Regions from separate parts of the Bradyrhizobium sp. WBOS07 genome, predicted to be linked through region 1. Evidence: predicted binding sites of a transcription regulator. Region 1 holds the regulator's gene; each other region holds the start of a gene.
The links. Region 1 encodes PhoB, which activates phosphate uptake and scavenging genes when phosphate is short. Its sites were predicted from a motif close to TGTCATNNANCTGTCAT; they were not measured.

Region 1 (2,261 bases):
GAAGGCGCTGCGCGGCGGCGCGCTGTGGAACGAGGTCAAGGACAAGCTCAACGCCTCCGGCCTGTCGCTCTCCGGCGGCCAGCAGCAGCGCCTCTGTATCGCCCGCACCGTCGCGGTGCGGCCCGAGGTGATCCTGTTCGACGAGCCGTGCTCGGCGCTCGACCCGATCTCGACCGCCAAGGTCGAGGAGCTGATCCAGGAATTGTCCGAGAACTACACGATCGCGATCGTCACCCACAACATGCAGCAGGCGGCGCGCGTCTCCGACAAGACCGCCTTCATGTATCTCGGCGAGCTGATCGAGTTCGACGACACCAGCAAGATCTTCACGTCGCCGACCGACCGGCGGACGCAGGACTACATCACCGGCCGGTTCGGCTGAGGAGACGCAACATGGGTACCGAACATACCGCAAAGGCCTTCGACACCGACCTCCAGGAGCTCACGCGTCTGGTCGCCGAGATGGGCGGCATCGCCGAGCGCATGATCGTCGATTCCGTCGATGCGCTGATCCGCCGCGACGTCGCGCTCGGCCAGCGCGTCGTCGCCATCGACGCCGATCTCGACGCGCTGCAGAAGCGCATCGAGGAGCGCGCCGTGCTCACCATCGCCCGCCGCCAGCCGATGGCGGTGGACCTGCGCGAGATCGTCGGCGCCATGCGCGTCGCGACCGACCTCGAGCGCATCGGCGACCTCGCCAAGAACATGGGCAAGCGCGTCGCCGCGCTGGAGACCGACTTCCATCCGCTCAAGCTGTTCCGCGGCCTCGAGCACATGACCGACCTGGTGCAGCAGCAGGTCAAGAGCGTGCTCGACGCCTATGCCGCGCACGATCTGCCGGCGGCGATGGCGGTGTGGAAGGGCGACGAGGAGGTCGACGCGATCTGCACCTCGCTGTTCCGCGAGCTCCTGACCTACATGATGGAGGATCCGCGCAACATCTCGTTCTGCATCCATCTGATGTTCTGCGCCAAGAACATCGAGCGCATCGGCGACCACGCCACCAACATCGCCGAGACCGTGTTCTACATGATCGAGGGCCAGGCGATCACCGACAAGCGGCCGAAGGGCGACATGACCAATTTCGCCACGACGATCCCGAATACCTGAAGACCTCAAGGAGCGACGACAACATGGGCGCACGCATTATGGTGGTTGAGGACGAGGAAGCTCTTACCGAGCTTCTGCGTTACAACCTCGAAGGCGACGGCTATGACGTCGAGACGGTGATGCGCGGCGACGACGCCGACACCCGCCTCAAGGAACACATTCCCGATTTGATCGTGCTCGACTGGATGCTGCCGGGCCTCTCCGGCATCGAGCTGTGCCGGCGCCTGCGCACCCGGCCCGAGACCAAGCAGCTGCCGATCATCATGCTCACCGCGCGCGGCGAGGAGAGCGAGCGGGTGCGGGGCCTTGCGACCGGCGCCGACGACTACATCGTCAAGCCGTTCTCGGTGCCGGAGCTGCTCGCGCGCGTGAAGGGCCTGCTCAGGCGCGCCAGTCCCGAGCGGCTCGCCACCGTGCTGGCCTATGGCGACATCGAGCTCGATCGCGACAAGCGCCGCGTCGCGCGCTCCGGCCGCCCGATCGATCTCGGCCCGACCGAATATCGCCTGCTGGAGTTTTTCCTGGAGCATCCCGGCCGCGTGTTCTCGCGCGAGCAGCTGCTCGACAGCGTCTGGGGCCGCGACATCTACATCGACGAGCGCACCGTCGACGTCCATATCGGCCGCCTGCGCAAGCTGCTCAATCTCGGCCGCGAGCAGGACCCGATCCGCACCGTCCGCGGCGCCGGCTACGCGCTGGACGACCGTTTCGCCAAGGCGGAGCAGACGTAAGGGCGGGTGAGGTGTTTGCTGCAGCTGTGGCCAATCTCAGCTGTCGTCGTCCCGGGGCGCGCGCAGCGCGAGCCCGGGACATCCGCGCGAGCGCTTGCGCTCGTCGCGATAGCCACAGGGCGTGGTTTGACGAAGACTCGAAGCCACCATCTCGCGCAACAATTACGCCCTGTGGTTTTGGATCCCCGCGTTCGCGGGGATGACACCGAGTTGGTTGAGGCGCCGTCGCGTGACGGCTGCCGTCTTTGCAGTCAGTTAATTCCGCGCAGCTCAGCGCGTGGGCTTCGGGGCCGCGCGGCGCCGATCCGCCGCCGGCTGATACGCCACGCGCGAGTGCTGGGCGCAATAGGGCAGGCCGGACAGGGCCTTGCCGCCGCAGAAGAAGAAATCCGGGCTCGAGGGATCGCCCACCGGCCAGTG
Region 2 (2,261 bases), 1.2 Mb from region 1:
CCAGGTGCTCTACTACATCGAGTCCAACACCCGCTCGGCGACCATCATCGGCATCGTCGGCGCCGGCGGCATTGGCCTGCAACTCGCCGAGCAGATCCGCGTGCTGGAATGGCAGAAAGTGTCATTCCTGATCCTGATGATCCTGGTCGCGGTCGCCGCGATCGATTTCATCTCGGGCAAGCTGCGCTTTGCGATCATCGGAAGGCGCGCTATCGCCTGACCACAGGTGCCCACCACGAATTCCATTTCCTTCTCCCCTTGTGGGAGAAGGTGGCGCGAAGCGCCGGATGAGGGGTATGTCGCCCCGAACTTAGATGAGTATTTGCGGAGACATACCCCTCACCCGTCTCGCCGCTCCGCGGCGAGCCACCCTCTCCCACAAGGGGAGAGGGGAAGAAGCCTACGACTCCACCAGAAACTCCACCCGCTCCGCCGCGAAGCGCGAATGCTTGGTCATCAACGGCTTGCCCTGGAGATCGTGGTCGGTGGCGTCGACCACCAGGATCGGGCGTCCCAGCGCGAGATCCAGCCTGGCCGCGTCGGTGGCGTCCACGATGCCGGCGGTGATCCGGGTCGCGCCGCGGCGATAGTCGCGCACGCCGTAATGGGCGAGCAGCTTGGTCATCGAGCGCGTGGCCGCGAACACGGCGCCCGCATTCGGGAACAGCTCGGCCGACAGCCAGGTGGTGGAGACGCAGATCGGGGTGCGGTCGGCGAGGCGGATCGCCTCGATCCGCACCAGGGGCGCGCCGGCTTTCAGGCCCAGCTCGCGCGCCAGCTCGCGGGTGGCGACGTCGTCGGAGGCCTCGATCAGCTGGCCGCGCGGCTCGCGGCCGCCGGCACCGACGATCTCGGAGAACCGCGTGCGCGAGCGCAGGGGATAGGCGAGCTTCTGCGCCTCGACATAGGTGCCGCTGCCGCGCTCGGCGCGCACCAGGCCGCGCTCGGCGAGGGCGGCCAGCGCGCGCCGCACGGTGTGGCGGTTGACGCGATAGGTTTCGGCGATCTCCATCTCGCCTGGCAATTTGTCGCCGGCCGCGAAGCGGCCGTCGGCGATGCCGCGCTCGATGCCGTCGGCAACGAGGCGCCACAGCGCGACGCCGGACGACGCAGTGTCTTGCATGCTCATATCGCCGGTCAGCCTAGCCCAGAAATCACGCACTTGTCACGAAACAGTCATGGCGCGTCCGTATGAAGTTGTCTATTATCATAGACAACTTCGATGCGGCAAGTTCTGTCAAAGGTTCGGTGGACCAGGTGACCCAGCACAATACCCAGCAAGCCCAGCGCAAGGCCGCGATGGCCGTGCTGGCGCACGCGGAGGCGGGCGAGATCGCCGCCCGCCTCCGCGACTTCGCTCTTCCGGACCATCAGGATCTGCGCGCGCCGGAAAACGGCCTCGTCATGCTGCGCGGCCGGGTCGGCGGCGACGGCGCGCCGTTCAATCTCGGCGAAGCCACGGTGTCGCGCGCAGCGGTGAAGCTCGCCACCGGCGAGGTCGGTTTCGGCTACACGCTCGGGCGCGACGGCGAGAAGGCGCGGTTGATCGCATTGTGCGATGCGCTAGTGCAGTCCCGCGACTTCGGCGGCGCGGTGGAGCGGGATGTAATCGCGCCGTTGCGCGAGCAGCTTATGATTCGCCGCAAACAGGCCGCGGCCGAGACCGCCGCGACGAAGGTTGACTTCTACACCATGGTGCGCGGTGAGGGCTGAGATCATGACCACGATTGCCGAATTGCCGCCGGGATTCGCCGACAAGGTGCTGTCGGCGCAATCGACCTTTCGCTCGGTGATGGACGCGATGGCCCGGCCGGGCTCGGTCCAGCGCATCGTGCCGATGGCGGGGGCGCCTGATTCGGTGATGCGCGGCACCGCCGCGATCGCGCTGACGCTGTTCGACCACGACACGCCGCTCTGGCTCGACGCGCGGATGGCGGCGAGCCCGGACGCGGCGAAATGGTTGAAGTTCCACACCGGCGCGCCCTTGGTGCAGGATAGCTCGGTCGCGAGCTTCGCGCTGATCGGCGACGGCGCCGCGCTTCCGCCGCTCGAACGCTTCGCGCTCGGCACCAGCGAATATCCGGATCGCTCCACCACGATCATCCTCCAGGTGGAGAGCCTCGACGCGGGCCGCAGCTTCGAGCTGCGCGGTCCCGGCATCGACGGCGCCGCGAGGCTCGATGCGTCGATCAAGCCGTTCGATCTGTTCGAGCGCCTGCAGGTCAACGAGGCGCTGTTTCCGCGCGGCATCGATGTCGTGC
Region 3 (2,261 bases), 1.4 Mb from region 1:
GTGATCGGCGGCATGGGATCGATCATGGGCTCCATCATCACCGGCTTCGCGCTCGGGGTGATCGAGGGTCTGACCAAATATTTCTACCCCGAGGCCTCCAACACCGTCGTGTTCGTGCTGATGGTGCTGGTGCTCTTGGTGAAGCCAACGGGATTGACGGGAAGGGCGGCCTGATATGACAACCCTGACGGACGACACGCTGCCGGTGACCCCTCGCGCGATGCGCGACGAGATGATCGTTTTCGTGGTGATGGCGCTGCTGCTCGCCACGGTGCCGTTCACGGGCGTCTACCCGTTCTTCGTCATGCAGGCGCTGTGCTTTGCGCTGCTCGCCTGTGCCTTCAACCTCTTGATCGGCTATGGCGGCCTGCTGTCGTTCGGCCACGCGATGTTCCTGGGAACCGCCGGCTATTGCAGCGCGCATGCGTTGAAGGTGTGGGCCTTGCCGCCCGAACTCGGCATCCTCGTCGGCATCGCCGCGGCTTTCGTGCTCTCGCTCATCACGGGCTACATCTCGATCCGCCGCCAGGGCATCTACTTCTCGATGATCACGCTGGCGCTGTCGCAGCTCTTGTACTTCATCTACCTCCAGGCCCCGTTCACCCATGGTGAGGACGGCATCCAGGGCATCCCGCAGGGACACATGTTCGGCATCTTCGATCTGTCGAAGCCGACGGTGCTGTATTACGTCGTGCTGGCCGGGTTCCTCGCCGGCTTTCTCCTGATCTTCCGCATCATCAACTCGCCGTTCGGCGAGGTGCTGAAGGCGATCCGCGAGAACGAGCCGCGGGCGATCTCGCTCGGCTACCGGACCGACCAGTACAAATTCTTGGCCTTCGTGCTTTCAGGCACGCTGGCCGGCTTTGCCGGCGCGCTGAAAGTGTTCGTGGCGCAGAACGCCTCGCTCACCGACGTCCATTGGTCGATGTCCGGCGAGGTCGTGCTGATGACGCTGGTCGGCGGCCTCGGCACCATCTTCGGCCCCGTGGTCGGCGCCTTCGTCATCATCGCCATGCAGCAATATCTGGCGGGTTTCGGCCAATGGGTGACGGTGATCCAGGGCGCGATCTTCGTGGTCTGCGTGCTCACCTTCCGCCGCGGCGTCGTCGGTGAAATCGCGCATTACTTCCGGAGATCACTCTAAGTAATTGATTTAAGGTCAATTTACTTGCCGCGTGAAAGCGGTGGATGATCCGGCTCCGCGGGCGTGAGATGGCACGCGCGCGGCTCGAAAATGGTTTATGACAGTTCGATGACGGCCCCTCGGGCCGGGCCATTTTCCAACCGGTAGCCTATCCCCATGATGCGATGGTTTCGTGCTTTCCTGCCCAAGGAAGAACGGTTCTTCGACCTGTTCGACCGACATGCCCAGACGGTGATCCAGGGCTCGATCGCGCTCCAGGGCATGCTCAACGGGGGCGAGGAGACACCGGTCTATTGCCAGCGCGTCAACCAGTTCGAGAACGACGCCGACAATATCACCCGCGAGGTGTTGACGGCGGTGCGCCGCACCTTCATCACCCCGTTCGACCGCGGCGACATCAAGAACCTGATCACCTCGCTGGACGACGCCATCGACCAGATGCAGCAGACCGCCAAGGCCGTGATGCTGTTCGAGGTCCGCACTTTCGAGCCGCCGATGCGCGAGATCGGCGGGCTTCTGATCGAATGCGCCAATCTGGTCGGCCGTGCACTGCCGCTGATGCAGTCGATCGGCCCGAACGTCGCCATGCTCACCGCGATCACGGAAGAGTTGGGCAAGCTGGAGGGGCGCGTCGACGATCTCCACGACATCGGCCTGAAGGAGCTGTTCCTCAAGCACCGCGACGGCAATGCGATGGACTTCATCGTCGGCGTCGAGATCTACGACCACCTGGAGAAGGTGGCCGATCGTTTCGACGACGTCGCGAACGAGATCAACAGCATCGTCATCGAGCAGGTGTAGCGCATGATCCGGAAAAGTGTGCAGCGGTTTTCCGCTCAGATCATGCGCAAGCTTTAAGTAGGGCCTCGCCGTGGATGCCGCGTTGGGTCTTCCCATCCTGGTCGGCTTGATCGCCGTCGCGCTGCTGTTCGACTTCCTGAACGGCCTGCACGACGCCGCCAATTCGATCGCGACCATCGTCTCCACCCGCGTGCTGCGGCCGCAATTCGCGGTGTTCTGGGCCGCCTTCTTCAACTTCATCGCCTTCATGGTGTTCGGGCTGCACGTCGCCCAGACCATTGGCACCGGCATCATCGATCCCGCGATCGTCGATCCC

Region 2: the regulator PhoB is predicted to act here: its motif matches at 1,164-1,180, upstream of phnF (phosphonate metabolism transcriptional regulator PhnF).
Region 3: the regulator PhoB is predicted to act here: its motif matches at 1,242-1,258, upstream of DCM79_RS14450 (DUF47 domain-containing protein).

Annotation. Positions count from the first base shown of each region.
Region 1 covers NZ_CP029008.1:1,691,633-1,693,893, forward strand. The annotation lists gene pstB (phosphate ABC transporter ATP-binding protein PstB) at 1-382, shown strand, start outside; gene phoU (phosphate signaling complex protein PhoU) at 394-1,110, shown strand; gene phoB (phosphate regulon transcriptional regulator PhoB) at 1,134-1,841, shown strand; gene DCM79_RS07910 (GcrA family cell cycle regulator) at 2,112-2,261, opposite strand, start outside.
Region 2 covers NZ_CP029008.1:484,405-486,665, reverse strand. The annotation lists gene phnE (phosphonate ABC transporter, permease protein PhnE) at 1-220, shown strand, start outside; gene phnF (phosphonate metabolism transcriptional regulator PhnF) at 401-1,129, opposite strand; gene phnG (phosphonate C-P lyase system protein PhnG) at 1,249-1,713, shown strand; gene phnH (phosphonate C-P lyase system protein PhnH) at 1,718-2,261, shown strand, end outside.
Region 3 covers NZ_CP029008.1:3,058,727-3,060,987, reverse strand. The annotation lists gene DCM79_RS14460 (branched-chain amino acid ABC transporter permease) at 1-174, shown strand, start outside; gene DCM79_RS14455 (branched-chain amino acid ABC transporter permease) at 176-1,144, shown strand; gene DCM79_RS14450 (DUF47 domain-containing protein) at 1,301-1,945, shown strand; gene DCM79_RS14445 (inorganic phosphate transporter) at 2,016-2,261, shown strand, end outside.